DNA from 4 places in the Noviherbaspirillum agri genome. Region 4 is predicted to be linked to each of the others. Evidence: predicted binding sites of a transcription regulator. Region 4 holds the regulator's gene; each other region holds the start of a gene.
What was found. The regulator sigma-54, encoded in region 4, starts transcription at its own class of promoters, with help from an activator protein. The targets are predictions, from matches to a motif close to TGGCANGNAANCTGCTTT.
Positions count from the first base shown of each region.

Region 1 (7,804 bases), on a different contig from region 4:
AAGTGAATACGCAAGGTCTGGAGATTCAACGTGGCGCGTAGCTGTTGTGCATCCACCAGAGAAAGCAGCCCAGGCAGCCCGAATGTCACGAGGAGTGGTCACGATCAGTAACCCGCCGCTGGTCGCAATCAACTGCTGCTGGCTTATGCTGCGCAGCAGCCAGCCAGTGGCCGAGGAGGATGTCGGCGCAACGCCCATGAATCATGCTCCTCCGGCGTGAAGTAGCAGTCGTAGAAGCTCATCATTGCCAGTGAGGAGAGCCAGTCATCAAGTGCCGGTTCTTCTTTCGCGCGGATTTCCACTTGAAGTGCCGTGAACCGATTGCGAAAAGTGGATCGTTGAGCGAAACCTGACTCGACCCGTGTCCAGGACCGAACAAAAACTCTATTGGGGCTGTTGGGTCTACTTTTTGTTGCTCTACATGGGGAGTTGCAAAATGGCACGCTCGATACAGGTCGCGGTATCTGCAGACATGGCTGACGCTGTGCTTCCGCTCCTTAGCGAAATTGATGGCGTGCTTGGAGTGGCGCGGCAACACAACACGTCCCTCAATCCGACAGGTGACATCATCACCGTTCAGACGACGAACAACGCGGCGCGGGTCGTCATTCAGAAACTGTCAGAACTCGGCGTGCAGAATCAGGGATCGATCCTGACGAGCGAATTGAAAGGCATTGTTTCTCCTGCACACCAAAAGAACATTGAAGACGAGTCAAATGAAACTGTGTGGGAAGAGATGGCGGTACTGCTGCGTCAGGACACCAACATCGATTCGAACTATCTTGCATTGATGTTCTTTGCCGGAGCCATCGCGGCAGTAGGTTTATGGGTCGACAAAATCCACATCGTGGTTGGAGCAATGGTCATCGCACCGGCCTTCGAGCCGCTACTGCGCATTCCTTTCGGCGTCATTTCGGGGCCGCGCCGCATTGCATCGGGTGGGGCCATCTCCGCCGTTGTCGGGTATTGCATGATTCTGGCAGGCGGAGCAATCGGCTTTCTCGTGCTGCAAGCCATAGACGTGGGCGCGATAGCAGGCAATGATCTGAGTGCTCGTTCCTGGATCAACTATTGGTCGTCTTTCTCCACGCCCGGAGTTGTGGCCTCGGTATTGGGCGCTGCTGCAGGAGCATTTGTTGTATCGGGCCTGCGTTCGGTTTTGACAACCGGCGTCATGATCACGCTATCGCTGGTGCCGAGCATCACAATTGTGGGCATGGCAATCGCCAATGGAAACACCGCACTCGCGGCAGACGCGTTTGCCCGCTGGGCTGTTGATGCAGCGGTGGTCATGTTGATGGGCGCCATTGTGATTGGGCTGAAACAAAAGCTCACCCATCGCCGGCGTTCCCTTGGGTAGCTGGCATTCATGGCCTGCACCCACAGAGACGTCGTCCCCAGGCAACGGCTGCTCTCAGCCCGAAAGCGGCTATGCCCTGGAACAAAGCTTTGATGGAGCGCGCCTCTGCAAATGATTTTGAAAAGGAACTACAGGCGGGACTACAGGCCGACTGCCATGTCTTCTTCACGTCGTGAACCGGCCGACGTGCTTGCAGATGCGCCTATTTACACGACGCGCAATTCATCCAGCGGCCAGCGCGGCCGCACGTTGAAGGAATAGTCACGTTTGGCGGCATCGGGATTGATCTGCAGCCGCATCGCGCCGGCAAACGCGATCATCGCCCCGTTGTCGGTGCAGAACTCCAGCTCCGGATAGAACACGCGGAAGCGCCGCTTGGCTGCCGCCGCATTGAGTGCTTCACGCAGCTGGCGGTTGGCGCCGACGCCACCGGCAATCACCAGGCGCTTCAGCCCGGTTTCCTTCAGGGCGGCGAGAGATTTTGCGACCAGCACATCGACGATCGCATCGACAAACGCACGCGCAACGTTGGCCTTGTCCTGCTCGCAAATGTTGGTGATATGGTTCCGCACCACCGTCAGCACGGCGGTCTTCAGGCCGGAGAAGGAGAAGTTCAGGTCCTTCGAATGCAGCATCGGGCGCGGGAGTTTGTACACGTCCGGGTCGCCGAACTCGGCGAGGCGAGAGATGGCCGGGCCGCCCGGATAGCCGAGCCCGAGCAGCTTGGCCGACTTGTCGAATGCTTCACCCGCGGCATCGTCCAGCGTTTCGCCTAGCAAGGTGTACTGGCCGACACCATCCACGCGCATCAGCTGCGTATGGCCGCCGGAGATCAGCAACGCAACGAAGGGGAATTCCGGCGGCGTGCCCGACAGCAGCGGCGACAGCAAGTGGCCTTCGAGGTGGTGCACACCGAGCACCGGCTTGTCCAGCGCAAGGCCAAGTCCGCATGCGACTGACGCGCCGACCAGCAACGCACCGGCCAGTCCGGGGCCTTGCGTGTACGCGATGGCATCGATCGCAGTGCGCGGCACGTCCGCATTCTTCAGCACCTGTTCCAGCAGCGGAATCGCGCGGCGAATGTGGTCGCGCGATGCGAGCTCCGGCACGACGCCGCCGTATTCCTCGTGCATCGCCACCTGGGAATGGAGCGCGTGCGCGAGCAGGCCGCGTTGTGTGTCGTACAACGCAATACCGGTTTCATCACAGGAGGATTCGACGCCGAGGACAAGCATAGGAGGGAAGGGGAGTTGGGCAAGCTTTTGCAAAGCCCTATTCTAAAGGAAAGCTCCGGTCAATCCTATGATTCCCGGGCGCCGATGAATGATTGCAAACGGTTCGGAAATGCCGTCCGACCGGTTGGCCGGGCTGGCGTTGCGCCGGCTCCGCAACAAGGGCTAACCAGTTTCTTGACGGAGCATTACCGCACCACGAGCAGATACAGCAACAACAGGTTCACTACGACGGAAATGATAGCGATCGCCCGCCATACGCCCGTCGGATCACGCTTTGCGAGTGGCGTGGAGCGGCGTGCGACAAGCGGTGCGCTTGCTCCACGTTCCAGCGCCAGCAGGAATTCCTCCGCCGTCTCGAAACGGTCCGCCGGATCGCGTGCGACGGCCTTCAGCAGTACATTCTCCAGCCAGAACGGGATGTCGGGCCGGTAACGGCTCGGCGGGACCGGCTCGCCAAACTTCGGCCGCTGGAAGGGTTCAATCTCGCCATACGGATAGCGGCGCGTCAGCGTGGTATACAGCGTGACACCCGCGGCATAGACGTCGGTTTGCCTTGAAGGCGGCGCATCATCGAACTGCTCCGGCGCGAGGAAGGATGGCGTGCCGGCACGCGGAGCGGCAACAATCCCATCCTGCTCCAGCCCGGACATCGCTACGCCAAGGTCGAGCAGGCGCAGTTCATCGTCGTCGCCGAGATGCACATTCGCAGGCTTGATGTCGCGATGAATGATGCTGCGCCGGTGCAGTGCGCCGATCGCGCGGACCAGCTTGCTGCCGAGCGCGACCACCTCGGGCGCGGTGAAGTGCGCGCCGGTATCGAGCCTTTGCTGCAGCGTGTGGCCGGCATGCCAGGTGGTCAGGTAGTAGAGGTAGTTCTTCTGTTCTGGCGTAATCACCTGCGGGAAGAAGCGCGCCACGACGCGTTTCGCCAGCCATTCCTCATGCGCGAAGGCGGAGCGTTCCTGCGCGTCGTCTCCGCGATCCGGATGCAGGGTTTTCAGCACCAGCTGGCGTTGCGACTTCGGATCGCTGACGCGGTACAGCAGAGTCGCCTGCGAAGCGTGGATCAGCGCATCGACGACGTAGCCGTCGATCGTCTGGCCCGGCTTGAGCCTTGGCGGCACGGGCAGCTGCAATGAGCCGGACAGCGCATCGCGCAGGTTCTCTTCCGGCAGCGCCTCCACCGTCAGCACCAGCGCGCTGCTGTTGTCGGATGAGCCGGCGGCGAGCGCCGCCTCGACCAGCGCTTCCGCTGTTGCGGTCGCCTCCGCCTGCCCGAGCGCGAGCTGCGACAGTTCCAGCGTAATGTCGAACTCGGTGATGCTCGCCCACACGCCGTCGGAAGCGAGCAGGAAGACGTCCCGCTCGTGCAGCTCTCCCATGCCGTGATCGACCGCAAGCCGCGAATCGAGTCCGACAGCACGCGTGAGCACGTGCTGCATTTCCGGCCGGTCCCAAACATGGTCAGTCGTGAGGCGCGTCAATACCCCGGCACGCAGCAGGTACAGCCGGGTGTCGCCCACATGCGAAAAATAGTAGAAGCCGCCGCGCAGTACCACGGCGGTCAGCGTGGTCGCCATGCCGGCGAGCTCGCTTCGCACCGATCCCTGTTGCTGCACCCAGCTGTTGATCGCCCTGAGCACGCGGTCGAGCGATTGCGTGACAGGCCAGGTGTCCGGCGTGGCGTAGTAGTCAGTGAGCAGCCCGCGCACCGTGTATTCCGACGCCTCCCGGCCGCCTTCATTGCCAGACACACCGTCGGCAATCGCCGCAATCAATCCCTTGCTGGACAGGTCCGGCTCATTGGGCGTGACCATGCCGACGAAATCTTCATTACGCTCGCGCGGGCCGGTACGGGTTGCGTGGCCGATGCTGACGGACAGGGACATGTTTCATTCCGCCATGGACGGCGGTGGAAAGCAAAATTGAACGAAAGCGCGGCGACCGCGAGATCGCCGCGCACTAGAAAGACGCCAGATGACGATATCAGATCTTTGCGGTCGTCATGGCAGCACTTCCCCAGGTCGTGCGCCACCGGCCTTTGACCACTGACAGGCCGACGAGCGCGGCAACCGCCAGCGCCGAGAACAGCGTCAGGCCAAGCTGGTAGCTGCCGGTTGCCTGCTTGGAATAACCCAGGCTCGACGCGAGATAAAAACCGCCGACACCGCCGGCCATGCCGACCAAGCCTGTCATCACGCCGATCTCCTTGCGGAAGCGCTGCGGCACCAGCTGGAAGACCGCACCGTTACCGGTGCCCAGTGCCAGCATCGCGGCAACGAATACTGTCAGCGCCAACGCCGCCGATTGCAGGCCGAAGCTGGCGATGAACAGGAAGGTGCCCGCCAGCAGATACATCAAGGACAGGGTGCGGATGCCGCCGATGCGGTCCGCGATCACGCCGCCGAGCGGGCGCACCAGCGAGCCGGCAAACACGCAGGCTGCAGTGAAATAGCCTGCGGTGACAGGCGACAGCCCGTACTGGCTGTTGAAGTAGATCGCCAGCGACGAGGCCAGTCCGGAGAAACCGCCGAAGGTCACGCTATAGAAGAACATGAACCACCACGCGTCCTTGTCTTTCAATACATGCAGGTATTCGATCATCGCCTTTGGCGGTGGCGCACTCGGCGAATCTTTTGCAAAGACCATGTACACGATGAATGCGACGGCGAGCGGTATCAGGCACCAGCCGAATACGTTCTGCCAGCCGAACGCGACGGCGAGCGACGGCGCAAACAGTGCTGCGAACGCCGTGCCGGAGTTGCCGGCGCCCGCAATGCCCAGCGCCGTGCCCTGGTGCTCCGGCGGATACCAGCGCGATGCGAGCGGCAGCGCCACCGCGAATGCGGCACCGGCCACGCCGAGCAGCACACCAAGCACAAGCATGTCCTCATAGGAATCCAGCTTCCCGAGCCAGGCCCATCCCAATGCGGCGATCACGATCACCTGGCCGATGGCGCCGGCCTTCTTCGGCTTCAGGTGATCGACCAGTACGCCCATCACGATGCGCAGCAGTGCACCGGCGAGTAATGGCGTTGCCACCATCAGCCCCTTCTGTGCGGGCGTAAGGGCGAGATCCGTGGAGATCTGGATCGCAAGCGGCCCGAGCAGCACCCAGACCATGAAGCTCAGGTCGAAGTAAAAGAATGAAGCAAGCAATGTCGGCGTGTGGCCCGCCTTCCAGAATGACGATGATTTCATGATTCTCCTTTGCACGAGAGTGGTGTCCCGGCTGCGCATTGCAAGCGCCATGCCATTCGCCCCCACGCCGCATATTTGCGGTCCATGCACCATGGATATGTGGGGCGTGCACGTTAGATGCACGCTGTTTGTACCTGCATGCACATTAACGAGGCGAGCATTCGGAAACTGTACGTTGCTGGTGCGCCCGTATAAGTGCGGGACTGCTTCGATGTTGTGCGGGGCATGCATTGCGCTGTGCGTTCGCACCTCTACGGTGCGACAACGTCTTCATCGCGGTGCGTTCTTGCGGAACGTATCGCTGGCACCTGTCTTGCTAATACGTTTTCGGAAACGTTTATCAAGCGGCTTCAATGGCGAGGCCCGGCAAAGAAGGAGCTTTAATGAAGAAGCTGAAGTTGGTCATGGTCGGTAACGGCATGGCGGGTGTGCGCACCCTGGAGGAGTTGCTCAAGATTGCACCGGATATCTATGACATCACGGTGTTCGGCGCAGAGCCGTACGCAAACTACAACCGCATCCTGTTGTCGCCGGTGCTGGCCGGCGAGCAAACTATCAAGGACATCATGCTCAATGATGTCGACTGGTATGCGCAAAACAACATCACCCTTCATCTCGGCAAGAAGATCGTCAGGATCGACCGCATCAAGCGCCAGGTGATTGCCGAGGACGGCACGGTTGCAGAGTACGACCGCCTGCTGCTGGCGACCGGCTCCAATCCTTTCATGCTGCCGGTGCCCGGCAAGGACCTGAAGGGCGTGATCTCCTACCGCGACATCCAGGACACCAATGCGATGATCGAGGCGGCCGGCAAGCACAAGCATGCCATCGTCATCGGCGGTGGCCTGCTCGGACTGGAAGCGGCCAACGGCCTCAAGCTGCGCGGCATGGACGTGACTGTCGTGCACCTGCCGACCTGGCTGATGGAGCGCCAGCTCGATCCGACTGCGGGCAAGATGCTGCAGAAGTCGCTGGAAGACCGCGGCCTGAAATTCCTGCTCGACAAGAACACCAAGGAAATCGTCGGTGACGAGGAAGGACATGTGAAGGCAATCCGATTCACGGATGGTCTCGAAGTACCCGCAGAGCTCGTCGTGATGGCCGTCGGCATCCGTCCCAACACCACACTCGCCGAATCGGCTGGCCTGTATTGCAACCGTGGCATCGTGGTCAACGACACGATGCAGACCTACGACCCGCGCATCTATGCCGTCGGCGAATGCGTGAACCATCGCGGTACCGCCTATGGACTTGTCGCTCCCTTGTTTGAAATGGCGCGCGTCTGTGCGAACCATCTCGCCAACTTCGGCATCGGCCGCTACCAGGGATCGGTCACGTCGACCAAGCTGAAGGTTACCGGCATCGACCTGTTTTCCGCCGGCGAATTCATGGGCGGCGAGGGCACGGAGGAAATCGTGCTGTCTGACCCGATCGGCGGCGTGTACAAGAAACTGGTAATCAAGGGCGACAAGCTGGTCGGCGCCTGCCTGTACGGCGATACGGTGGACGGCAGCTGGTATTTCAACCTGCTGCGCGAGGCGCGCGACATCGGCGATATCCGCGACACGCTGATGTTTGGCGAGTCGAACACTGGGCGGCCGGGTGATGCGGGCCATGCGGGTGTCAACAAGGCGGCTTCGATGGCGGACAACGCCGAGGTCTGCGGCTGCAATGGCGTGTGCAAGGGCACTATCGTCAAGGCGATCAAGGAGAAGGGCCTGTTCACGCTGGAGGATGTGCGCAAGCACACCAAGGCATCGGCATCCTGTGGCTCCTGCACAGGGCTGGTGGAGCAGATCATTTCCGCCACCGTCGGCGGCGACTATTCATCGTCTGCAAAGGTCAAGCCAATGTGCGGCTGCACCGACCGCACGCACCAGGAAGTGCGTGACGCGATCAAGGTCAACAAGCTGCTGACGATCGCCGACACGATGCAGTTCATGGAATGGCGCACGCCCAACGGCTGCTCATCCTGCCGGCCGGCGATCAACTATTACCTGCTTTCCAC
Region 1 is NZ_BAAGWA010000007.1:41,949-49,752, reverse strand. It holds gene ACYVIA_RS13695 (DUF389 domain-containing protein) at 437-1,360, shown strand; gene tsaD (tRNA (adenosine(37)-N6)-threonylcarbamoyltransferase complex transferase subunit TsaD) at 1,567-2,595, opposite strand; gene ACYVIA_RS13685 (protein kinase domain-containing protein) at 2,781-4,484, opposite strand; gene ACYVIA_RS13680 (nitrate/nitrite transporter) at 4,582-5,796, opposite strand; gene nirB (nitrite reductase large subunit NirB) at 6,180-7,804, shown strand, end outside.
Region 1: nirB (nitrite reductase large subunit NirB) is a predicted target of sigma-54. The motif match lies at 6,099-6,116, and genes of this name have one in related genera.

Region 2 (7,804 bases), on a different contig from region 4:
CTGCGATGCCCTTGGCAGCGAGATCGGTCGTTGCTACGCGTGCGTGCGGGTTCGACGGGCCAGCCATGTTGCGAACAACAGAAGACAGGTCGAACTTGAGCACGCGCTCGTACTGCGCATTCTTCAGGCTGTCCGACCACAGGCCGGCTTCCTTCGCATAGGTCTCAACCAGTTTCACTTGCTCCGGCGAGCGGCCGGTGAGTGTCAGGTAATCGAGCGTCTGCTGGTCGATGGAGAACATCGCCGCAGTCGCGCCGTATTCCGGTGCCATGTTGGAAATCGTTGCACGGTCGCCCAGCGTCAGCGACGAAGCGCCTTCGCCATAGAACTCAAGGTAGGAACCAACCACCTTCGATTTGCGCAGGAACTCGGTGAGTGCCAGCACGATGTCGGTCGCAGTGATGCCGGGCTGGCGCTTGCCAGTCAATTCCACGCCGACGATTTCCGGCAGGCGCATCCAGGACGCGCGGCCAAGCATGACGTTCTCTGCTTCGAGGCCGCCGACGCCAACGGCGATGACGCCGAGCGCATCAACGTGCGGCGTGTGGCTGTCGGTGCCGACGCAGGTATCCGGGAAGGCGACGCCGTCGATCGCATGGATCACCGGCGACATTTTTTCCAGGTTGATCTGGTGCATGATGCCGTTACCGGCCGGGATCACGTCCACGTTCTTGAAGGCTTCCTTCGTCCATTCAATGAAGTGGAAACGGTCTTCGTTGCGCCGATCCTCGATCTCACGGTTCTTGCGGAAGGCATCCGGATCGAAGCCGCCGCACTCCACTGCCAGCGAGTGGTCGACGATCAGCTGCACCGGAACAACGGGGTTAACTTTTGCCGGATCGCCGCCCTGGTCGGCAATCGCGTCACGCAGGCCGGCGAGGTCCACCAGCGCAGTCTGGCCGAGGATGTCGTGGCACACCACACGTGCGGGGAACCACGGGAAATCGCGCTCGCGCTTGACCTCAATGATCTGCTTCAGGCATTCGGTGAGGATCGCGGGTTCGCAGCGGCGCACCAGGTTCTCGGCATGCACGCGGGAGGTATAGGGCAGCTTTTCCCAGGCGCCCGGCTGGATCGCCTCGACCGCAGCGCGCGCATCGAAGTGATCCAGATTTGTACCCGGGAGGGGTTTGCGGTAGGCGTTGTTCATGGCTCGTCAAAAAAAAGAGAGATTTGCGTAGGGTGCGCCATGCGCACCGCTTTTCCGCTCGGCGGGCAAGGTGCGCGGAGCGTACCCTAACTGCTATAGCTTTGAGCATCGAGCAGAATGCGTAGCGAGCGGCCCAAGGGCCGGCCGAGAAGCGCAACCGTACGTGATGTACGGTGAGCATCGCAGGCCGGTCCTTGGGTTGCGCAGTAGCATTATGTCGACGGTCTTACTTGCGCTTGTTGATTGGCACGAATTTGAGATCTTCCGGACCAACGTAGTTGGCGCTCGGGCGGATGATCTTGTTGTCGATGCGCTGCTCGATGATGTGCGCGGACCAGCCGGAAGTACGTGCGATCACGAACAGCGGCGTAAACATCGCGGTCGGCACGCCCATCATGTGGTATGAGACCGCGGAGAACCAGTCGAGGTTCGGGAACATCTTCTTGATTTCCCACATGACCGATTCCAGGCGCTCGGCGATGTCGAACATCTTCATCGAGCCGGCTTCCTTCGACAGCTTGCGTGCGACTTCCTTGATCACCTTGTTGCGCGGGTCGGACACGGTGTACACCGGATGGCCGAAGCCGATCACGACTTCCTTGTTCTCGACACGACGGCGGATGTCGGCTTCCGCTTCGTCCGGATTGTCGTAACGCTTCTGGATCTCGAACGCGACTTCATTCGCGCCGCCATGCTTCGGACCGCGCAGCGCGCCGATGGCGCCGGTGATTGCGGAATACATGTCGGAGCCCGTGCCGGCGATGACGCGGCCGGTGAAGGTCGATGCATTGAACTCGTGCTCTGCGTACAGGATCAGCGAAGTGTGCATCGCCTTTTCCCACATTGCGGACGGCTTCTCGCCATGCAGCAGGTGCAGGAAGTGGCCGCCGATGGAATCATCATCGGTTTCGACTTCGATGCGCTTGCCGTTGTGGCTGTAGTGGTACCAGTACAGCAACATGGAGCCGAGCGATGCCATCAGGCGGTCGGCGATATCGCGTGCGCCCGGGGTGTTGTGGTCGTCCTTCTCCGGCAGCACGCAGCCCAGTGCGGACACGCCGGTGCGCATCACGTCCATCGGGTGCGATGCTGCAGGCAGCCATTCCAGCGCAGCCTTCACATTCGCCGGCAAGCCGCGCAGTGCTTTCAGCTTGGCCTTGTAAGCGCGCAGTTCGGCAGCGTTCGGCAGCTTGCCGTGCACCAGCAGATGGGCGATTTCTTCGAATTCGCAGGCGTCGGCGACATCGAGGATGTCGTAACCGCGATAGTGGAGGTCGTTGCCGGTACGGCCGACCGTGCACAGCGCGGTATTGCCGGCGGTCACGCCGGACAGGGCAACGGATTTCTTGGGTTTGAAGCCTGCAGCTTGTTGGTCACTCATCAGAATCTCCCGAAAAAATTACTTGGCTTTTTGTTGCGCGAACAGGGCGTCGAGTTTCTGTTCGAAGTCATGGTAGTTGATGCGCTCGTACAGCTCCATGCGGGTCTGCATGGTGTCGACCACATTCTTTTGCGTGCCGTCACGGCGGATGGCGTTGTAGACGTTCTCGGCTGCCTTGTTCATTGCCCGGAAGGCAGACAGCGGATACAGCACGAGGCCGACGTCAACGCTCTTCAGTTCCTCGACGGTGTACAGCGGTGTCGCGCCAAACTCGGTAATGTTGGCCAACACCGGCACCTTCACCGCGTTAGCGAAGGTTTTGTACATGTCGAGCTGGGTAATCGCTTCAGGGAAAATCATGTCGGCACCGGCTTCGACGCAGGCCTGTGCGCGGTCGAGTGCCGCTTCCAGCCCTTCGACGGCGAGCGCATCGGTGCGCGCCATGATCACGAAATTCTCATCGGTACGTGCATCGACGGCGGCCTTGATACGGTCAACCATCTCTTGCTTGCTGACGATTTCCTTGTTCGGACGGTGGCCGCAGCGCTTCGCGCCAACCTGGTCTTCGATATGGATCGCGGCTGCGCCAAACTTGATCATCGACTTGACGGTACGTGCCACGTTGAACGCGGAAGAGCCGAAGCCGGTATCAACGTCCACCAGCAACGGCAGGTCGCACACGTCGGTGATGCGGCGCACGTCGGTCAGCACGTCGTCGAGGTTGGAGATGCCGAGGTCGGGCAAGCCGAGCGAGCCGGCAGCCACGCCGCCACCGGACAGGTAAATCGCGCGGTAGCCGGCACGCTTGGCCAGCAACGCGTGGTTGGCGTTGATGGCGCCGACCACTTGCAACGGGGATTCTTCTTTGACGGCCTTGCGGAAGGCGGCACCTGCGGAATAGAGACTCATGTCTTCACCTTGTGGGTTGATGTTTCAACTGTATTAACTCTGCTGACTGTTTCAACGGAATGCGTTTGCCGGTTTATTGCAATCCCTGTGCCACTCGGAAAATGCCTTGCAACAAAGACATCTGCCGAGATGAATGTTCTTGTTTTTCATCGACTTAGCGGGCCGCAGACTCATTCAAGCTTACTCCCAAAATGTTTCATTTGGCGTTACACTTGAAACGCTGAAACGGATTCTGAAACATGCGCCATCCTTCCCATCCTGCAACGGAGAACGTCGACAAGCCGGTTATCTGGACGGTCTCGATCTCCCGTCTCTCCGACCTCTTCCGGGACATCACGCCGGAATACGACGATCGCGCGACCATCGAGCCGATCAATCTCGGTTTTGAAGACGCCGTCCGCCATATCCGCGAACGCCTCGCCAACGAACGCTGCGATGCCGTCATCGCTGCCGGCTCTAACGCGGCCTACCTGAAGAGCCGTCTCTCACTACCTGTCGTTATCGCCAAGGCCAGCGGCTTCGATGTGATGCAGGCGCTCGCCCGCGCACGCAAGATCACGCCCGCGATTGGCCTCGTCACCTATCAGTCGCCGATGCCGGAACTTGCCGAATTCCAGGCCACCTTCGGCCTGAAAATCACGCAACGCACTTACATCACCGAGGAAGATGCACGGGCACAGATCAACGAACTGAAGGCAAGCGGCATCAAGGCAGTCGTCGGCACTGGCCTCGTCACCGATCTGGCGGAAGAAGCCGGTCTGGCCGGCGTGTTTCTGTATTCCGCCGCATCGATCCGGCAGGCTTTCGAAGATGCACTGGAGATCGCCCGCTTCACGCAACTCGAATCGGGGCGTGTACTGCCCGTCGCGGAAACGCTGCGCGCGAAACATGGCTTGAATGACTTGCGCGGCGACTCACCGGCGATGCAGTCAGTGCGCCACTCGATAGAACTCTATGCAAAGTCTCCGGCCACCGTACTGATCCAGGGCGAAACCGGCACGGGCAAGGAATTGGCGGCACAGGCGATCCATCGCGAAAGCCAGCGTGCACGGCAGCCGTTTGTCGCCGTCAATTGCGGCGCCGTCGCGGAATCCTTGCTGGAATCTGAACTGTTCGGCTACGAGGAAGGGGCATTCACCGGCGCCCGTCGTGGCGGACGTCCCGGCCTGTTTGAAGCGGCCGACCGCGGCACTTTGTTTCTCGATGAGATCGGCGAAATGCCGCTACAACTGCAGACGCGACTGCTGCGTGTCCTGGAGGAGCGTGAGGTGGTGCGCGTCGGCGGCACGCGTCCGGTTCCGGTCAATGTGCGCATTGTGAGCGCAACCCACTGCGACCTCGAACAACGCGTGCGCGAAGGGCGCTTCCGCGCCGATCTTTTCTATCGCCTCGGTGTGCTGCGCCTGAAATTGCCGCCGCTGCGCGAGCGTCCAGAGGATCTGGTGCCACTGGCGGAATGGGGACTGAAGAATGCGCTCGCCTCGCTCGGCGTCCGTCCGCATGCCAACCTGCATGCGGAAGTGCTCGCCTGTGCCTCGCTGCTGAGCAGCTACGATTGGCCCGGCAATGTGCGCGAACTGCGCAACCTGATGGAGCGCCTCGCCCTGTTCCTCGCGTCGGAACCGCTGCAGGCCCTCTCCCCGAGCTTCGTGATGGCGCTGGCGCCCGAACTGACCGGCACGCCACATCAGGTCGAAGCGCCAAAGTCCTTACCCGTGCCAGCGGCAGAATCGATCGAGCAGGTGCTTGCGCGTTTCAATGGCAATCGCGAGGCGGTCGCAAAACACCTCGGCATCAGCCGCACGACCCTATGGCGAAAGCTCAATCGCCTGCAGGCAGGACAAGGCAAGAACACTGATTGAAGTACATGTTCAGATGAGCGGATCCGCCAAACCTTCCTGCTGAAACGCTCGCTGAATCGCCGGGCGCTCGAGCAGGCTGCGCAGATAAGGCCCCAAATGAGGACGGTTCCGCGCCGGATGGTGCATCATGCGCGTCCAGCGCGACAGCATTAACAGGTAGGGATCGACAGCGCTATACCGATTACCCAGCAGGAAGGGGCCACCGCTGTCGGCCACAGCCTTGTCGAGCAGGTCCAGCATGCCTCCAACGCTCTCCTCGGCGTGCGCCTTCACCTGTGCAATCGCTGTCGCCTCATCGGCGAGCCGCTCCGGATAAAAATATGTGAGCAGCTCCGCCTGCAAGGTGTTGGTCAGGTAGACCAGCCATTTGTAGAATTCCGCGCGCTCGGCAGTGCCAACGGCGGGAGCCAGCCCCGCTTCCGGATGGCGGTCCACCAGGTGCAGGCAGATCGCCGCCGTTTCGAAGAGTACAAGATCGCGATCGATCAATACCGGAATACGCCCGGTGGGATTGAGCTTCAGGTAATCGGCCTGCTTGTGCGCATTCTGCTCCCGGTCGACCAATACCAGTTCGTAAGGCACGCCAAGCTCTTCCAGCAGCATGTGTGGCGCAAGGTTGGCATTGCCGGGGTAGTAGTAGAGTGTGTACATCGATTCGCCTATGATTGTTTTTTTGAGGCTGCCATTATGCAAAATTCTTCCCGTCCCGACACGCCCTGCGTCGCCGTCTGCTCGACCACATTCGACGATGTCTGTCGCGGTTGCGGACGCACTGTCGCCGAAGTGGCGAACTGGGTGTTCATGAGCGAGGAAGAAAAAGAACGCGTGTGGAAGCGCATTACTGCCGAAGGTTATCCGCGCCGTAATTCATAGCTGCCAGCGGCAGCCCTTCTCAAAGCTGCTTGCCAAGCAACGACGCGGCGTGCTCGATCAGCTTCTCCGACCACGGCCTTGCCTGCCACTGTTCCAGCGTCATGCGGCGCGTACGCTTCAGGTCTTTTTCGAACACCTCTGTCATCTGCCGGGCAAAGGCTTCATCGTAGATATTCAGATTTGCCTCGTCATTCAGCCGGAATGAACGATTGTCGAAGTTGGTGGAACCGGTCGACACAACGAAACCGTCGACGACCATGATTTTGCAGTGGAACATGGTTTCCTGGTATTCATGGATGTCGATGCCCGCCTCCAGCAGTTTTCCCCACCGTGCGCGAGACGCGCGCCGCACCGTTTCGGCATCAATATGTTCCCCGGGCGTGATGATGCGAATCCTCACGCCGCGGCGTGCAGCTGCAACGAGTGCATCGATCGCAAGTTCGTCCGGAACGAAATAGGAACTCGACAAGAGGATGCTCTCCTTCGCTGATGCGATGGACAGCAGATACATCAGATGCATGCTCTCGCTGCCGCCAGTGGGCGAACTGCTGAACATCTGCGCCGGAACACTCCCGGCGTTGGCGATCTCCGGGAAGTAATCGGCGGAATGCAAAACGCGCCCGGTAGTCTTCATCCAGTTGTCGACGAACACTGCCTGGAGCTCGGCAGTCACCGGACCTTCGATGCGGAAATGCGCATCGCGCCAGTGCCACTCGTCCTGCGCATCGCCGGTCCATTGATCGGCGATGCCGACGCCGCCGGTAAAGCCCACGATACCGTCTACGATCAGCAGCTTCCGGTGCGTTCGGTTGTTCAGCCGGGACAGGTTGTACCAGCGCGGCTCGTGATAACGCTCCACCTCGACGCCGCCGCGCAGCATCTCCTCCAGCAACGCCTCGTCCATCTTCTGGCTGCCCACCCAGTCGAGCAGGACGTGTACCTTGATGCCCGCCTCTGCCCTTTCGCGCAATGCTTCGGCGAACGTCCGCCCGATGTCGCCGGACCAGTAGATGAAGGTTTCGAACGTGATCGTTTTTCTCGCGGCACGAATCGCATCCAGCATTGCGGGGAAGATCTCCTTGCCGTTCTCGAGGTAGCGCACTCTGTTTCCCTCGACGATGGACGGGCCGAGCAGCACACCCATCGAGCGCAAATACTGAGGATCCCGCACACCGTAAAGGCTGTCGACCCGAGTGTCGATCTTCTTCTCGCCCTCGCCGAGATTGGCGACGAGCAGCGTCAGCACGATGGTGATCGCAACAGCGATGCTGATGTGTACGTAATTGACCATTCGGTGCGCAATGACTGGAGGAGCAAAAAATTGACCGGCATCCATGATGGTATGCCGGTCAAGCCTGTCAGTATTGCGATCGGTAAAGCTTCGTGCGTGCAGGCATGATGCCTGTCAGAAAAGTCACTCGTCCTTTGCGCCGTCGATGCCCAGTTCGTGGATCTTGCGCGTGATGGTGTTACGCCCGATGCCAAGGCGAACGGCCGCATCGTTCTTGCGGCCATGCGTATGTTTCAAGGCCGTCTTGATCAACGCCGACTCGAACTGACGGCCAAGCGCATCCATGACCTCCGGCTGTCCGGCCGCGAGCATGTGTGCCGCCTCGGTTTCAAGCAATG
Region 2 is NZ_BAAGWA010000004.1:204,190-211,993, reverse strand. It holds gene acnD (Fe/S-dependent 2-methylisocitrate dehydratase AcnD) at 1-1,150, opposite strand, end outside; gene prpC (bifunctional 2-methylcitrate synthase/citrate synthase) at 1,377-2,531, opposite strand; gene prpB (methylisocitrate lyase) at 2,550-3,440, opposite strand; gene prpR (propionate catabolism operon regulatory protein PrpR) at 3,680-5,302, shown strand; gene ACYVIA_RS09175 (glutathione S-transferase family protein) at 5,312-5,953, opposite strand; gene ACYVIA_RS09170 (DUF1289 domain-containing protein) at 5,990-6,175, shown strand; gene cls (cardiolipin synthase) at 6,195-7,466, opposite strand; gene ntrC (nitrogen regulation protein NR(I)) at 7,590-7,804, opposite strand, start outside.
Region 2: prpB (methylisocitrate lyase) is a predicted target of sigma-54. The motif match lies at 3,516-3,533, and genes of this name have one in related genera.

Region 3 (7,804 bases), on a different contig from region 4:
TTGCCCGTCGGCTAACTACTAATACGACCGTTGATTACAGCGAGTAGTACATGTCGAACTCGACCGGATGGGTCGTCATGCGGAAGCGCTGGACTTCCTGCATCTTCAGCTCGATGTATGCGTCGATCATGGTGTCGCTGAACACACCGCCACGGGTCAGGAACTCGCGATCCTTGTCGAGGTATTCCAGTGCCTGCTCGAGCGAGTGGCACACGGTCGGGATCAGCTTGTCCTCTTCCGGCGGTAGGTGGTACAGGTCCTTGGTCGCTGCTTCGCCCGGGTGGATCTTGTTCTGCACGCCGTCCAGGCCGGCCATCATCAGCGCCGCGAAACCGAGGTACGGGTTCATCAGCGGATCCGGGAAGCGTGCCTCGACGCGGCGGCCCTTCGGGTTCGCAACGTGCGGAATACGGATCGATGCGGAACGGTTCTTGGCGGAGTAAGCCAGCTTCACCGGCGCTTCGTAGCCAGGCACCAGGCGCTTGTACGAGTTCGTACCCGGGTTGGTGATCGCGTTCAGCGCGCGAGCGTGCTTGATGATGCCGCCGATGTAGTACAGCGCGAAGTCGGACAGGCCTGCGTAGCCGTCGCCTGCGAACAGGTTCTTGCCGTCCTTCCAGATGGACTGGTGAACGTGCATGCCCGAGCCATTGTCGCCGACGATGGGCTTCGGCATGAAGGTGACGGTCTTGCCGTAGGTGTGTGCGACGTTCCAGATCACATATTTCATGTTCTGGGTCCAGTCAGCGCGCTCGACCAGCGTGGAGAACTTGGTGCCGAGCTCGTTCTGGCCGGCGCCGGCGACTTCGTGGTGATGCACTTCGACCGGGATGCCCATTGCTTCGAGGATCAGGGACATTTCCGAACGCATGTCATGGAAGCTGTCGACCGGAGGAACCGGGAAATAGCCGCCCTTGACGCTCGGACGATGACCGGTGTTGCCGCCTTCGAGGTCCTTGCCGGTGGTCCAGGAGGCTTCATCTGAGTTGATCTTCACGAAGCAGCCGGACATGTCGATCTTCCAGCGCACGCTGTCAAAGATGAAGAATTCGGGTTCCGGGCCGAAGTAGGCGGTGTCGCCCAGGCCGGAGGACTTCAGGTAGGCTTCGGCGCGCTTGGCGATGGAGCGCGGGTCGCGGTCATAGCCCTTGCCGTCGGCCGGTTCGATGACGTCACACTGCATGAACAGCGTGGTCTCTTCCATGAACGGGTCGATGTTGGCGGTATTCGGGTCCGGCATCAGCAACATGTCGGAGGCTTCGATGCCCTTCCAGCCGGCGATCGAGGAGCCGTCAAACGCATGGCCGGACTCGAACTTGTCCATGCCGAACTGCGAAACCGGCACGGTCACATGCTGTTCCTTGCCTCGGGTGTCAGCAAAACGAAAATCAACGAATTTGACTTCGTTGTCTTTCGCCATCTTCAAGACGTCTGCGGCCGTCATTGCCATGCGAATCTCCTAGTATGAGCAAAGTGATACGAAAATTTTGAACAGTTGAGCCTACCCGGTATCGCCCAAGGCGTCCATACCTCGAAGTAGGCCAGAACTTGCAACCATTGATAGCAGAATTCGTGCCATCAACTTGAGTAATGACAAGTTTCGTGTCTGCGTCTGATAGCGGCGGAAATCACGTAATTAATGTGCTTTTGAAATATTTTGCTGAAGACGACATCTCGGCGCCCAATCACCAAAAGAGTGCATCGACAAAAGAAAGCACCATTTCTGTGCAAGATGCTCGATTCGACCCGCTCACCGCACAAAGCCGGTGCAAACATCGTTCCACAGGAAAAGGAAGACAAAAGTTAAACTATCGAAAACCTCAACCTCAGGGTCGGCACTATCATGAACATCGACATTCTCATGCAAGCTCGTCAACGCGGACGGGAAAGCGACTTGCCGTATGCCGGGGCAATCACACCGGCCGAAGCCTACACGCTGCTTCAGCAAGACCTGAAGGTCAGACTGGTGGACGTCCGAACCAATGCCGAGCGTGACTGGGTGGGTCGGGTTGTCATCCCTGAAGCCCAGCACGTCGCCATACAGTGGAGCCTCTACCCTGGCGGCGTCCCCAATCCCGATTTCATCTCCCAGCTTAGCCAGGTGGTCGGCAAGGAAGACATCATCCTGTTCCTGTGCCGCTCCGGCGTTCGCTCGCGGCATGCCGCGAAGCTGGCGACCGAGCATGGCTACTCGCACTGCTTCGACATCCTGGAGGGTTTCGAAGGCGACAAGGATGCGCATGGCCACCGGAAGACGGTTGGCGGATGGTGCAAGGCCAACCTGCCATGGATAGGGGCTTGAAACTATCCGGCTTTCATCAATCCGAGCACACGACGCCGCACAAAATTGATGTGGCTGCGCAGGCCGTAGAGTTCATCCGCAAACGATAGCGGTATGGAGATGCGGTTTACCCGCTCCTCGATATCGTTCAGCCGCTTCAGTTGGGCAGGATAGACATTCGCCCGATGCTCCTCTGACACGTCCTCAATCGCCTGTTCAACCGCGCGCAGTTGTCCGTACCAACGGAATACCCGGGAGCGGACCCTCCACACATAAAGTGGCGGAATAATCCGTGACAGCGGCAGGATCAATGCGCCCAGTGCGACAATCACCACCCACATCCGCTCAAAAAAATTGGCGAGCCAGAATGGCAGATACCGCTGCAACAGCGGCGGACCACTGGTATAAAACCGTGCCGCTGCCGGTGAAACCGGGATTTCCGTATAGCTGGCTGTCGGGAATTCCCCCTTTTTCTGGAACCAGCCGGTCCGGCCGTGAACTTCCGCCGCAGCCTGCACGAACAGGTTGACCAGTGCAGGATGCACACCTTCACGTGCGACGAGCGTCGCCGTCGGCGCAATCAGGTGGTGCTCCTTGGACGGAATGTTCCGGCCCAGATCAACGATCCCGCGCGGAAGCACGACATGCGACAGGAACGGAAAACGACGCGTGTAGGCCTCGGCCTGGGGAAAGTCGAACAACCTGATCCCCGGCGTTTGCAGCAGCATCTGGATCAAGGGCGCATCCGGGGCGGAACTGAACACCAGCCCGTCGATCCGGCCCTCCAGTAACTCCACCGTCGCCGGAGTATTTTCGAGGCTGCCAAGCACAAGCTGGTCAGGCTCTACGCCGTTGGCTGCCAGCAGTTTCCTGAACAATCCCGGCACTCCTGTGCCTTCGGGACCAACGTTGATTTTCAGGCCACGCAATTGCGTCAGCTGCGCGACGCTCTTCTTTTCGCGCAGGAACAGCCAGACCGGCTCGGTGAACAGGCTGCCGAGTGATATCAGTCCCGCGCGCTCCGCATCTTGCTCGTCGGTCGACCCGCTTTGCACGAACGCCAGATCGACACCGCCCTCTTTCAGGCGTTGCAGGTTTTCCTGGGATCCCAACGAAGGGCTCAGCTGTGCCGTGATGCCAAAGCGGCCAAGCTTTTCAGCATATTCCTTCCCGAATACCTCATAGGCACTGTTGTCCTGTCCGGTTGCCAGTACCACTTCGGACGGCGGAAAGGGATCAATCAGCCAATATGCGAGCAGGCAAGTGGCAATGACAGCGATCGCTGCGGGGCCCGCCGCAATGAGGAAGTCACGCAAGGAAAAGCGTGTGAAATGAAAGATTTTTGGCATGCGTGACCCGAGAAAAACCATGGCCACACCATGCCAAGAAACTGTGCTTTAAGCAAGACCCTGGAGATCGGCACAGAGCACAACAAGGAAGGCGCGCACTAACGCAGCGCCGCAGACTGATGCGGCGTCATTCTTCTGGCAAACCTGATTATGAGCGGACGTTCATCACGCGGTTGCCGAGCACGCCCGCTGTACGATGCAGCGGGCGACGCTTCCGCCTTCGACCGAGTGCTGTAGTTTCATCGGAAAGGAGCTGCGCGGCAATGGAAAACCACTCCTCGGTCGAAAAATGGCTGCGCGCCATCGGCAGTAACTCCTTATCCTCTCTGTCAAGACGCAAGGCGAGTTTGCGGCAATACAAGTCCATTGCCTGACAAATTTCCGAGAATCGGATCTGCCCGGCGAAAAATGCCGCCGTCAACTGTTCACCAATGGAGCGCAGAATATTACTTGCAGCGCTGCTCAACGCATCCAGCTCCTCCACAAGCACCTCAGCCTCCCGGCTTGCACGGCGTAGCGCCGGGATCAGGCACACCTCAATCTTTCGGTTGCGGCAAAACTTGTCAAATTGCATCAGCTTGTTCAGTGCATTTTCGATAAAGCCGAAGTCAATGCTTTGCAGGCTTTTCCAAGCGGTATGAATGTACTGTTGCAGCCGGTCGAGCCGGCTGCGCGTATTGTCCTGCTCAGCCGCAATAGCGACGAGAGAATATGTTGCGGTCAGCATCGTTGTTCCTTGAACCTGTTACTGCGGAATAGCAATAGATAATCAGGGATGCTCCGATCTCCTGAGCACGAGCAGGAAACAGAGCGGAAGAAGAGGGTTGAAAAAGTGTTGGGAGAGTATAGGCGGACGCCTCTACTGCCCTTTGAGACATATCAAGTCTGGAGCAAAAGCACTCCAGTTGCCGACACATTAAGCATCACTTGACGACATTTGCGAACAGTAAGGAACGTTCACTAAATTAAGTCGCATGAGCTTCACTTCCCTGTTGAGGAAAGTGAAGTCACCGACGAGGCTTGATTTGACGCGACAGTAAGACAGCAAGGAAGCGATGCCCGCAAACGGGGCAATCGCCATCTCAGCTCAGTTTTACTGCATGCTCGCGAGTCGCGTGGAAGGTCAGCTGCGGCCAGCGCTCCTGCGTCAGTTTCAGGTTCACACCGGATGTCGCAAGATAGGCCATGTTGCCGGCGGCGTCATAGGCGATGTTTGCGCCTGCAGACGACTTTTCGAAATCGGCCAGCGCCTTCTTGTCCTCACTGGAGATCCAGCGTGCACTGCTGATGCTCGTCCCCTCGAATACAGCGTCGACGCCATACTCGTTCATCAGACGGCTTGCCACCACTTCGAACTGCAGCACGCCCACCGCGCCAAGAATCAGGTCTCCGCCGCTGACCGGCTTGAAAACCTGCACCGCGCCCTCTTCGCCCAATTGCTGCAGCCCCTTGTGCAATTGCTTGATCTTCAGCGGGTTGCGAATCCGCACCGAGCGGAAAAAGTCGGGCGCAAAATAGGGAATGCCTGTGAACTGCAGCATTTCTCCTTCGGAAAAACTATCGCCGATCTGCATGTTTCCGTGGTTCGGCAGGCCGATAATGTCGCCGGCGTAGGCCTCTTCCACCTGCTCGCGGCTGGACGCCATGAAGGTCACGACGCTCGACACCTTGATTTCGCGGTTCAGCCGAAGATGCTTGATCTTCATGCCGCGCTCGAAACGGCCAGAACACACGCGCAGGAACGCGATGCGGTCACGGTGCGCCGGATCCATGTTCGCCTGGATCTTGAACACAAAGCCGGAGAACGGCGTCTCGGTCGGCTCCACCGAGCGGACGGTAGCGTCGCGCGAGCGCGGAGCAGGCGCCCACTCCAGCAAGGCATTCAGGATTTCACGTACGCCGAAGTTGTTGATCGCAGAGCCGAAGAACACCGGCGTTTGCGTCCCCGCCAGGAAAGCTTCCAGATCGAACGGATGCGACGCGCCATGCACGAGCTCAACCTCCATCTTCAGCTGTTCCATTTCCAATGGGAACATTTCCGTCAGACGCGGATTGTCGATGCCCTTGACGACTTCAAATTCCTGATCGGCACGCTCCTCGCCCGCCTTGAACAACAGGATTTCGTCGCGCAGCAGGTGATACACGCCGCGGAAGTTCTTGCCCATGCCGATCGGCCAAGTCACCGGTGCGCACTGGATTTTCAGCACCGACTCCACTTCGTCCAGCAGCTCCAGCGGATCGCGCGTTTCGCGGTCCATCTTGTTCATGAACGTCAGGATCGGCGTGTCGCGCATCCGGCACACGTTGAGCAACTTGATGGTCTGCTCTTCGACGCCCTTCGCCGCATCAATCACCATCAGGGCCGAGTCAACAGCTGTCAGCACGCGATAGGTGTCTTCAGAAAAGTCCTGGTGGCCGGGTGTATCGAGCAGATTCACGACGTGATCGCGGTACTCGAACTGCATCACCGAACTGGCCACCGAAATGCCGCGCTGCTTTTCAATTTCCATCCAGTCCGACGTCGCATGGCGGCCGCTCTTGCGCGCCTTGACGGTGCCTGCAAGCTGGATCGCGCCCGAAAACAGCAGCAGTTTCTCGGTCAACGTGGTTTTACCCGCGTCCGGGTGGGAAATGATGCCGAAGGTACGACGCCGCGCAACTTCGCGCGCGATCAGTTCGGACGGGACATTGCGTGATTCTGGTACAGCGTCGACGGCGTCGGTCGACGGTAAGTCTGGTGCGGAGGCCATGTTGCGCCTATGAAAAAAGGACTGGAGTTTAACGGCTCCCGGACGCGAAGTCGAACGCTTCCGGAAGCCAGGGGGACAAGAAAAATCAGAGCTTGATGAAATGCTCGCGGTAGTAGCGCAACTCTTCGATCGATTCAACGATGTCAGCGAGCGCGGTGTGCTTCTGGTGCTTCTTGAAGCCACTCGCAAGATCGGGCTTCCAGCGCTTGCACAGTTCTTTCAGTGTGGACACATCGAGGTTGCGATAATGGAAAAACGCTTCCAGCTTCGGCATGCCACGCGCCATGAAACGGCGGTCCTGGCAAATGCTGTTGCCGCACATTGGTGATTTGCCCGAAGGAACGAAATGCTTGAGGAAGTTGATCAAGGCTTTTTCTGCATCCGCTTCCGATACGGTGGATGCCTTCACGCGATCGATCAGCCCGGAGCGGCCATGGGTGCCCTTGTTCCAGGCATCCATGCGGTCCAGCACTTCATCGGGCTGGTGGATCGCAAAGACGGGACCTTCGGCCAGGACGTTCAGGTCGGAGTCGGTAACGACCACGGCGACTTCGATGATGCGGTCATTGTCGGGATCGAGCCCGGTCATCTCCATGTCGAGCCACACGAGGTTGAATTCGTTCGGGCGGGCGGGCGCGTTGGCAGGAGCATTCGGTGTGGAAGCTTGTGACATAATTTGTTTTCCTCAGTAATCCGCCATTTTCTCATAGGCACGGGATGTCATCACTTGCGTTTTCGGCACTGTTTGTCGCCTTTCTTACCATTACACTCGTCGTGCGCTTCTGGCTGGGCTCGCGGCATATTCGCCATGTGCTCGCCCATCGCAGTGCCGTGCCGGCCGAATTTGCGGAAAAGGTTCCATTGTATGCGCATCAGAAGGCGGCCGATTACACGGTAGCCAAGACCAAGCTGGGTTTGCTGACCATGCTGGTCAATGCCGCCGTCCTGATCGGATTTACGCTGCTCGGCGGCCTGCAATGGCTGTCAGTCACGATCTTCAACGCGACCGGCCCTGGCATGGTGTACCAACTGGCATTGCTGGCGGCATTTGCCGCCATCTCTGCAATCGTCGAGTTGCCATTCGATTACTACCGGCAGTTCGTGCTCGAGGCACGGTTCGGCTTCAACAAGATGACGCTACGTCTGTTCATCACCGACATGCTGAAGAACACCGCAATCGGCCTCGTGATCGGCCTGCCGTTGATCTGGGTAATCCTGACGCTGATGGAGAAATCCGGCGACCTATGGTGGCTGTATGCCTGGGTCGTATGGAGCGGCTTTCAGCTGCTGATGCTGGTTCTCTACCCGACGGTCATTGCGCCAATGTTCAACAAATTCACGCCGCTGCAAGACGAAAACCTGCGCAAGCGCATCGAAGACCTCATGCATCGTGTTGGCTTCGCGTCCAAAGGCCTGTTCGTGAT
Region 3 is NZ_BAAGWA010000004.1:193,039-200,842, reverse strand. It holds gene glnA (type I glutamate--ammonia ligase) at 35-1,450, opposite strand; gene ACYVIA_RS09140 (rhodanese-like domain-containing protein) at 1,844-2,302, shown strand; gene ACYVIA_RS09135 (TAXI family TRAP transporter solute-binding subunit) at 2,305-3,630, opposite strand; gene ACYVIA_RS09130 (hypothetical protein) at 3,779-4,357, opposite strand; gene ACYVIA_RS09125 (peptide chain release factor 3) at 4,713-6,380, opposite strand; gene orn (oligoribonuclease) at 6,466-7,053, opposite strand; gene ACYVIA_RS09115 (M48 family metallopeptidase) at 7,098-7,804, shown strand, end outside.
Region 3: glnA (type I glutamate--ammonia ligase) is a predicted target of sigma-54. The motif match lies at 1,561-1,578, and genes of this name have one in related genera.

Region 4 (7,804 bases):
CACAGCAGGCGCACGGCGTCTGTTGCGGATAAAGTTCAGCGAGCCCCGCTGATTTCCAAGGCACAGATTATCGTTTTGGCCGGTCGGAAGGTTCCTGCAGTTCGCTTATACCCCTGCATTCGCCGCAGCACCTTGGCGACCCCGACCAATGAAAAAAGGCCGCATCCTTGCGAATGCGGCCCTTCAATCAGCCTTTGGCTATCCCAAAACCTTCAACAGGTTAAGCGAGGGGCTTGGCATCGAATGCCCCTTTGCTTATCCGCCGATTGCCACTCGCGCGACTTGCTCAGGTCGCCGCAGGTTGCTCTACCATGCGCTTGATGCCTTCGTGCTGATGATCCTGGACCTTGGTCTTGTACTTGAGAACCTGGCGGTCCAGCTTGTCGACCAGCAGATCGATCGCAGCATAGAGGTCTTCGGCAAAGCTCTCCACATGAATCACATTTCCTCTCAAACGCAGGTTGACCTCGGCACGCTGTCGTTTCTCCTTCTCTGACGGTTTTTCAACACCCAAGATGACTGCAACATCAATGACATGATCGAAATGACGTCTGATTCGCTCCAGCTTCGTATTCACATACTCGCGAATAGAAGGGGTCAGTTCGAGATGATGTCCACTGATTATCAGATTCATACAGCGCTCCTATGGATAGTGTCGCTGGCGGTTCGCAACGTGCCCGATTGCATCTCCGCGTAGCAGGCTACGCCGGAACACAGCAACAAAGACAACACTACAACACGATAATTACAGGGATTTTCGCAGGTTGACTGGAGGGATCTTGAGAGCTTCGCGGTACTTCGCCACCGTGCGCCGCGCGACGACCATGCCTTGTTCTCCCAACATGTCTGCGATTTTGCTGTCAGAGAATGGATTCTTTGGGTCTTCTGCTCCTATCAATTGTTTGATCAGTGCGCGAATCGCGGTTGATGAAGCTTCTCCCCCCGCTTCGGTCGCCACATGGCTGCCGAAAAAGTACTTCAACTCGAACATGCCGTGAGGGGTGAGCATGTATTTCTGAGTTGTCACGCGAGAAATAGTGCTCTCGTGTAAGCCCAGTGTATCAGCAATTTCACGCAAGACAAGAGGGCGCATCGCCACTGCGCCATGCGAGAAAAAGTTGCGCTGTCGATCCACAATCGCCTGGGCCACACGCAGGATCGTGTCGAAACGCTGGCGCATGTTTTTGATGAGCCATTTCGCTTCTTGAAGCTGCGAAGTAAGCGATCCCTCACCTTTGTTTTGCTTCAGGATATTCGCGTACAAGGCATTCACACGCAGCCGGGGCATGACGTCATGGTTGAGCATCACCTGCCAACCGTTCTTCGTGCGCTTGACGATCACATCGGGAACGACATAGTCCGACGTGTCGGATGCGAACAAGGCACCTGGATGTGGATTGCACTGCTTGATCACATGCTGTGCCTCGCGCAGGTCTTCCTCATCGCAGTCGAGAACTTTCTTCAGCTTGTTGAAATCGCGCTGGGCAAACAAGGCAAGATGGTTCTCGACGATGTCCAGCGCGCGGCGCCGCGTCACCAGTGGCACCTTGGGGAAGCGCCTAATTTGGATTGCCAAGCATTCGGAGGCATTGCGCGCGCCCACACCAGCAGGCTCGAAGCTCTGCAACAATTTCAGTGCGACCGACAACTCCTCCGGCTCGACCTCCAGCTCTTCCGGCAAGCGTGCATGGATTTCTTCCAGCGACTCTTCGAGATAGCCATTGTCATTCAACGCATCTATGATCAGTTCCACCAACCCACGGTCACGTGGCTCGCGTACGGTTACCCGCATCTGCTCCAGCAGGTGTTCACGCAGCGTCGTTTCATGTGCTTCGAGCTGCGGACGGGCTTCATCATCTTCCGGTGCTTTCGATGTACGAGCCACATCGTCAAAGCTCCATTCATTTTCACTGGCGGATGTCCCTTCGGAGGCATCGTTGCCCGCAAAAGCAGCTTCTGTTTCGTCGGCGCCGGACGAGCCGTTGGCATCCGTCACTGGCACATCGCCGCTGCTCGTTGTTCCGGGGCTGATCGCGCCATCAGCAAGCAGGCGCACAGAATGATCAAGAGGATCATCGACCCGCTCGAGGAGCGGATTGTCGGACAGGATTTGTTCCAGCTCCTGATGCAGCTCCAGCGTCGACAGTTGCAGCAGGCGTATCGACTGCTGCAACTGGGGCGTCAGTGCCAGATGTTGCGAGATGCGAAGTTGGAGTGTCTGTTTCATGCCTGTTTGGTTCTTCCTTACATCCGGAAGTGCTCACCCAAATATACGCGCCGTACGGACTCGTTCGCAATGATGTCGTCCGGTCTGCCGCTGGCCAGGACCGAGCCCTGATTGATGATATAGGCGCGGTCGCAAATGCCAAGTGTTTCACGCACGTTGTGGTCGGTAATGAGCACTCCGATCCCGCGCTCCTTCAGAAAGCGTACGATACGTTGGATCTCGATGACAGCAATTGGGTCCACCCCGGCGAAAGGTTCATCCAGCAGTACGAACCGAGGGTTGGTTGCCAGCGCGCGTGCAATTTCCACGCGCCGCCGTTCTCCGCCTGATAGCGACAAGGCCTGGTTCTCGCGCAAACGCTCAATCTGCAGGTCGGCCAGCAAGTCGTTCAGGCGCTTGTCAATTTCGGCACGGTTTAGCGGCTTGCCGTTGACACGTTGCAGTTCCAGTACCGCCCGGATGTTTTCCTCGACGGTCAGCTTGCGGAATACCGATGCTTCCTGCGGCAAATAGGACAAGCCAAGCGTGGCACGCCGGTGAATCGGCAGGCGCGAGATCGCCGTCCCATCGAGATTGATTTCTCCTGCATCGGACGGTACCAAGCCGACAATCATGTAAAAGGACGTTGTCTTGCCGGCGCCATTGGGGCCCAGCAGGCCGACGACTTCGCCACTTTCCACCTGAAGCGATACATCATGCACCACCTGACGAGAGCCGTAACTCTTCTGCAAGCCGCTGACGGCCAGTGTGCTTGTCATGTCATTGATCCTTTGACTCGGTGCGCGGCTGGATCGTCGCCTTGATCCGACCGCCACCCGGCTTGCTTTCGCCGGTTGCCGTGTTGTTGACCGTGAAGAACTCGGCGCGGCTGTCATATGAAATGAATTCGCCTTCCACTTCATCGGTCGGCTTGCTGCCTTCGAGGCGACGAATCATCGCCTTGGAAAACAGTTTCACGATTTCCGTCTTGCCATCATATTCGATACGTTCTGCGTGTCCCTCAACCCATTGGTTAGGGCCGGCATCGCGTTTTTGGCGGAACGTCGCAAGTCCGCCGGCCGGTGCAAGGAGAGTGGCGAACTGATAGCCGGCCGGATCCTGCGTCACAATCATCTTGTGTGCTCGCATGGTTAATGTGCCTCGGGTAAGAACCACATTGCCGGTGAATGTATTGATCTGTTTTACGTCGTCGTAAGCCATCTGATCGGCCTCGACATTGGTTGGCTTGTCGGAGTCGGCTTTCTCAGCGTGTGCGTTGCCGGTGGCAACGGCCGTCAGCATCAACAGCAACAAGAAAAAACGTTTCATGAACAATCTCGAAAGTGATGCATCAAGTTATATCGGATTAACGCAACGGGGCTTGATACGTGCCATGAACATTGCTTGTCAAACGTAGTTCGCGCGTCGCGTTATTCACATACATGCCGGTGCCGGTCAGTTTTGATTGGCCTAGCGTGATTTCCGCAGGCTTATCCGTCTTGACAACATCGTCATCGGGCAATAAAAGCAGGTAATCCGATGCAACATGCATCGGCTCAACATCTGGAGCTGCCGGGCGATCGAGATGCACGTTGTCATACATATGCACCTCGCTGCTGTCGCTGTTGATCGTTGCACGATCCGAGCGCAGGGTTATCGGCGGATTCGCCTTGTTCAAATTGCTTACCACCGGCTGAACGATGTCGTAGGAGTCGTCTAGTGGATTGTGCGTCATCTTGTCGCCGGAAAAATGGTACTGAGCTTTTCCTTCCTGCGATATTTTGACGTAGCTGAATTTCTCGACGTAAAAATCCGGCTCGGTCCTCTCCACTGCCGGCAGCACATCTTCCGTCGCACGGCGCATGACCTCGTACAGCCAGAAACTGCCGAGCGCCAAGCCGATCATCAGTACCAATACAGCGGCAAGGCGAACCCGCCTTGCCGTGCGCGCATCGTTCATGCCAGATACGGCGCCAGAGCCGCCTCGTAATTACCTTGCGCCCGCATGATGAAATCGCACAATTCGCGGGCGGCGCCCCGTCCGCCGGCTGCCTGTGTCACGTAATGCACACGTGACCGGACTTCCGGATGGCCGTTGGGGACGCTCGCGGCAAAGCCGGTTCGCAGCAGGATCGGCAAGTCGATGACGTCGTCGCCGATGAATCCGCAGGCGCTGGCAGCGATGCCGGTTTGCGAAAGCAGCTGCTCGAATGCAACCAGCTTGTCATGCACGCCTTGCTGCACATGTCGAATGCCAAGGTCGGCGGCACGACGGGCGACAATCTCGGATTTGCGGGCGCTGATGATGGCGGTGGCCACGCCGGACTGCTGCAGAAGCTTGATGCCGTGCCCATCGAGGACATTGAAGGTCTTGATGGTTTCGCCGTCCGGGCCGTAATGCAGGCTGCCGTCGGTCAAAATGCCATCCACGTCGAAAATCATGAGCCGAATGCGCGCGGCCCGGGCGACAGCGTCCTCCTGCATCAGATCACCTTTGCGCGCGTGAGGTCGTGGATATGCAATGCGCCGACGAGCTTGCCCTCGGCGTCGGCGACCAGCAGTTGGTTGATGCGGAATTGTTCCATCAGCTCGACGGCCTCGACGGCCAGCTGGTCCGGGCCGATCGTACGCGGGTTCGCATGCATGACGTCGGCCATCTTCAGCTTGCCGAAGTCCTGCGCCGCTTCGATCAGACGACGCAAGTCGCCGTCGGTGAAGATGCCGAGAACGCGGTTTGCCTCGTCGACGATAGCCGTCATTGCCATGCCTTTGTTCGTGATTTCCAGCAAGGCCCTCGGCAACGGGGTATCCGCCGCAACTGACGGAATGGCATCGCCACTGCGCATGACATCTCGGACATGCGTCAGCAGGCGACGGCCGAGGGCGCCACCGGGGTGCGAGCGGGCGAAATCCTCTTCGCGGAAGCCGCGGGCGTCGAGCAGGGCAACGGCAAGCGCATCGCCTAGTGCCAGCGTCACCGTGGTGCTCGCCGTGGGGGCGAGGTTCAGCGGGCAGGCTTCTTTGTCGACGCGGGCATTGAGGTGGATATCCGCCAGCTTCGCCAGCCGAGAGTTTTCGTTGCCGGTGATGGCAATCAGCTTGGCTCCCATTCGCTTGATGATCGGGATGATCGCGATGAATTCCGCAGCCTCGCCGGAATTGGAGATCGCGATGACGATGTCATGTTCGGTGATCATGCCGAGGTCGCCGTGGAGCGCTTCGGCGGCATGGACGAACAATGCCGGCGTGCCGGTCGAGGCCAGCGTAGCGGCGATCTTGCGGGCGATATGGCCGGACTTGCCGATGCCGGAGACCACAACACGTCCGGTTCCATGCATCAGCAGCGCAACGGCTTGAATAAAACTGTCGTCCGCGCTGTTGGACAGGCGGTCTTTCAGGGCCAGGATAGCGTCGGCTTCGATCTGCAGCGTGGTGCGCGCCAGTTCCAGCGCGCGTTGTGCAGTTTTTGCATCAAAAGCTTTCGACAGGGTTTTCGCATCGATTACACTCATGCGGGAAGTATAAACGAATTACGAAAGCAAAAAATCTGCCAGTCACAACAAAAATATCCTTGCGCTGCCGCCTTGTTCATCGGTCGATTTTCCCCAAGTCATTCATTTAAAAAGGAAAAGTCGAGGCGGCTTCGCTTGCCGTGCCTTGCCTGCCGGACGGGCGGACATGCAACAGGTTTTCGTGTCAGTGCGGATTTGAGAGCTTTTTATCAGAGAAACAGCGTCGGCAACAGCAGTACTCGATTTGACCTTCTGGACAACCCATGTTTTCGGCTCTTGAACTGACGCTCATTCTGCTCGGTGCTGCCGTGCTGGGCGTCGTCGCGTTTCGCATGATGCATCTGCCCCCGATGCTGGGCTACCTCATTGTCGGTATCGTCATCGGCCCGCATGCGCTCGGTCTGGCGGCAGAGAACCAGACGACACACACCTTGGCCGAGTTTGGCGTTGTCTTCCTGATGTTCTCCATCGGTCTGGAGTTCTCGCTCCCCAAACTGGTTTCAATGCGCCGCATTGTCTTCGGCCTTGGCATGGCGCAGGTTTTGCTGACCATTGGTGCGGCCATGCTGTTCGGCTGGCTGATGGCCTTTTTCCTGCCGCAGCTGATGGCAATCAGTTGGCGCGCCGCTTTTGCACTCGGTGGTGCGCTGGCCATGTCGTCCACGGCGATCGTCTCGAAGCTGTTGACGGAAAGGCTGGAGCTGGAAACCCCCCATGGCAGGCAGATCATCGGCATCCTGCTATTCCAGGATCTCGCCGTGGTGCCGCTACTGATCCTCGTCCCGGCGCTTGCCGGCGACTCCGATGACCTGTTGGCGACGCTGGCGCTCGCGGGCATGAAAGCCGGCATCGTGCTCGTTCTGCTTCTCGTGATCGGCCAGCGTCTGATGCGAAGCTGGTTCCGGATCGTGGTGAAACGGCGGTCCCAGGAGTTGTTCATGCTGAACCTGCTGTTGATCACGCTGGGGGCCGCATGGATTACCGAACGTGCCGGCCTGTCTCTGGCGCTTGGCGCGTTCGTCGCCGGCATGCTGATTTCGGAAACTGAGTACAAGCATCAGGTGGAGGAGGACATCAAGTCGTTTCGCGACGTGCTGATGGGCTTGTTCTTCATTACGGTCGGCATGCTGCTCAATGTGCGGCTGGTGATCGACAACTGGTGGCTTGTCCTGTTGTTGCTGACGGTGCCCGTGGTGCTGAAGTTTGGATTGATCGCTTTTCTGGCCCGCCTGTTCGGTGCGACAACCGGTGTGGCGCTGCGGACCGGCCTCGGCCTAGCCCAGGCGGGCGAATTCGGCTTCGTGCTGCTGAACCAGGCTGGCGGGCTCCGGTTAATGGATCCGCTGCTGATTCAGGTCATCCTCGCCTCAATGGTGCTGTCGATGCTGATAGCACCGTTCATCATCGCAAAGTCTGATGCCATCGTCATGAAGCTGTCGGCCAATGAATGGATGATGCAATCGCTGGCGCTGACACAGATTGCGACGCGCACGATGACGACGCAAAGACACGTACTCATTGCCGGCTTCGGCCGTAGCGGCCAGAGCCTCGCCAAGCTGCTGGAAGAGGAGGGGATTGCCTATCATGCGCTCGACCTCGACCCGGACAGGGTGCGGGAGGCGCAAGCCGCCGGCGCCAACGTGTCCTACGGCGATGCGGCGCGCCGGGAGAGCCTCGTCGCAGCAGGCATTCACCGTGCTGCGGCACTTGTGGTCACGTTCGCCAATACGCCGTCTGCGCTAAAGGTATTGCATTTCTCCCATGAACTGGCGCCGGCACTGCCGGTCATCGTTCGCAGTCACGACGATGCGGATCTCGACAAGCTGCAGGAAGCCGGCGCGGCCGAAGTGGTGCCGGAGGCGATCGAGGGCAGCTTGATGCTCGCTTCGCATGCACTCGTGATGCTCGGGGTGCCTCTTCGGCGCGTGGTGCACCGGGTGCAGGCCGCGCGCGACGAGCGCTATGCCTCCTTGCGCGGTTACTTCCATGGCACTAACGAAGACGATGCAGAGTATCTGCATGTGCGATTGCATTCTGTCACGTTGACGGAAGGGGCCCGTGCTGTCGGCAAGCCCCTGGCCGCCTT
Region 4 is NZ_BAAGWA010000005.1:236,030-243,833, forward strand. It holds gene hpf (ribosome hibernation-promoting factor, HPF/YfiA family) at 287-634, opposite strand; gene ACYVIA_RS11725 (RNA polymerase factor sigma-54) at 746-2,227, opposite strand; gene lptB (LPS export ABC transporter ATP-binding protein) at 2,245-2,985, opposite strand; gene lptA (lipopolysaccharide transport periplasmic protein LptA) at 2,987-3,535, opposite strand; gene lptC (LPS export ABC transporter periplasmic protein LptC) at 3,573-4,166, opposite strand; gene ACYVIA_RS11745 (KdsC family phosphatase) at 4,163-4,690, opposite strand; gene ACYVIA_RS11750 (KpsF/GutQ family sugar-phosphate isomerase) at 4,690-5,718, opposite strand; gene ACYVIA_RS11755 (cation:proton antiporter domain-containing protein) at 5,982-7,804, shown strand, end outside.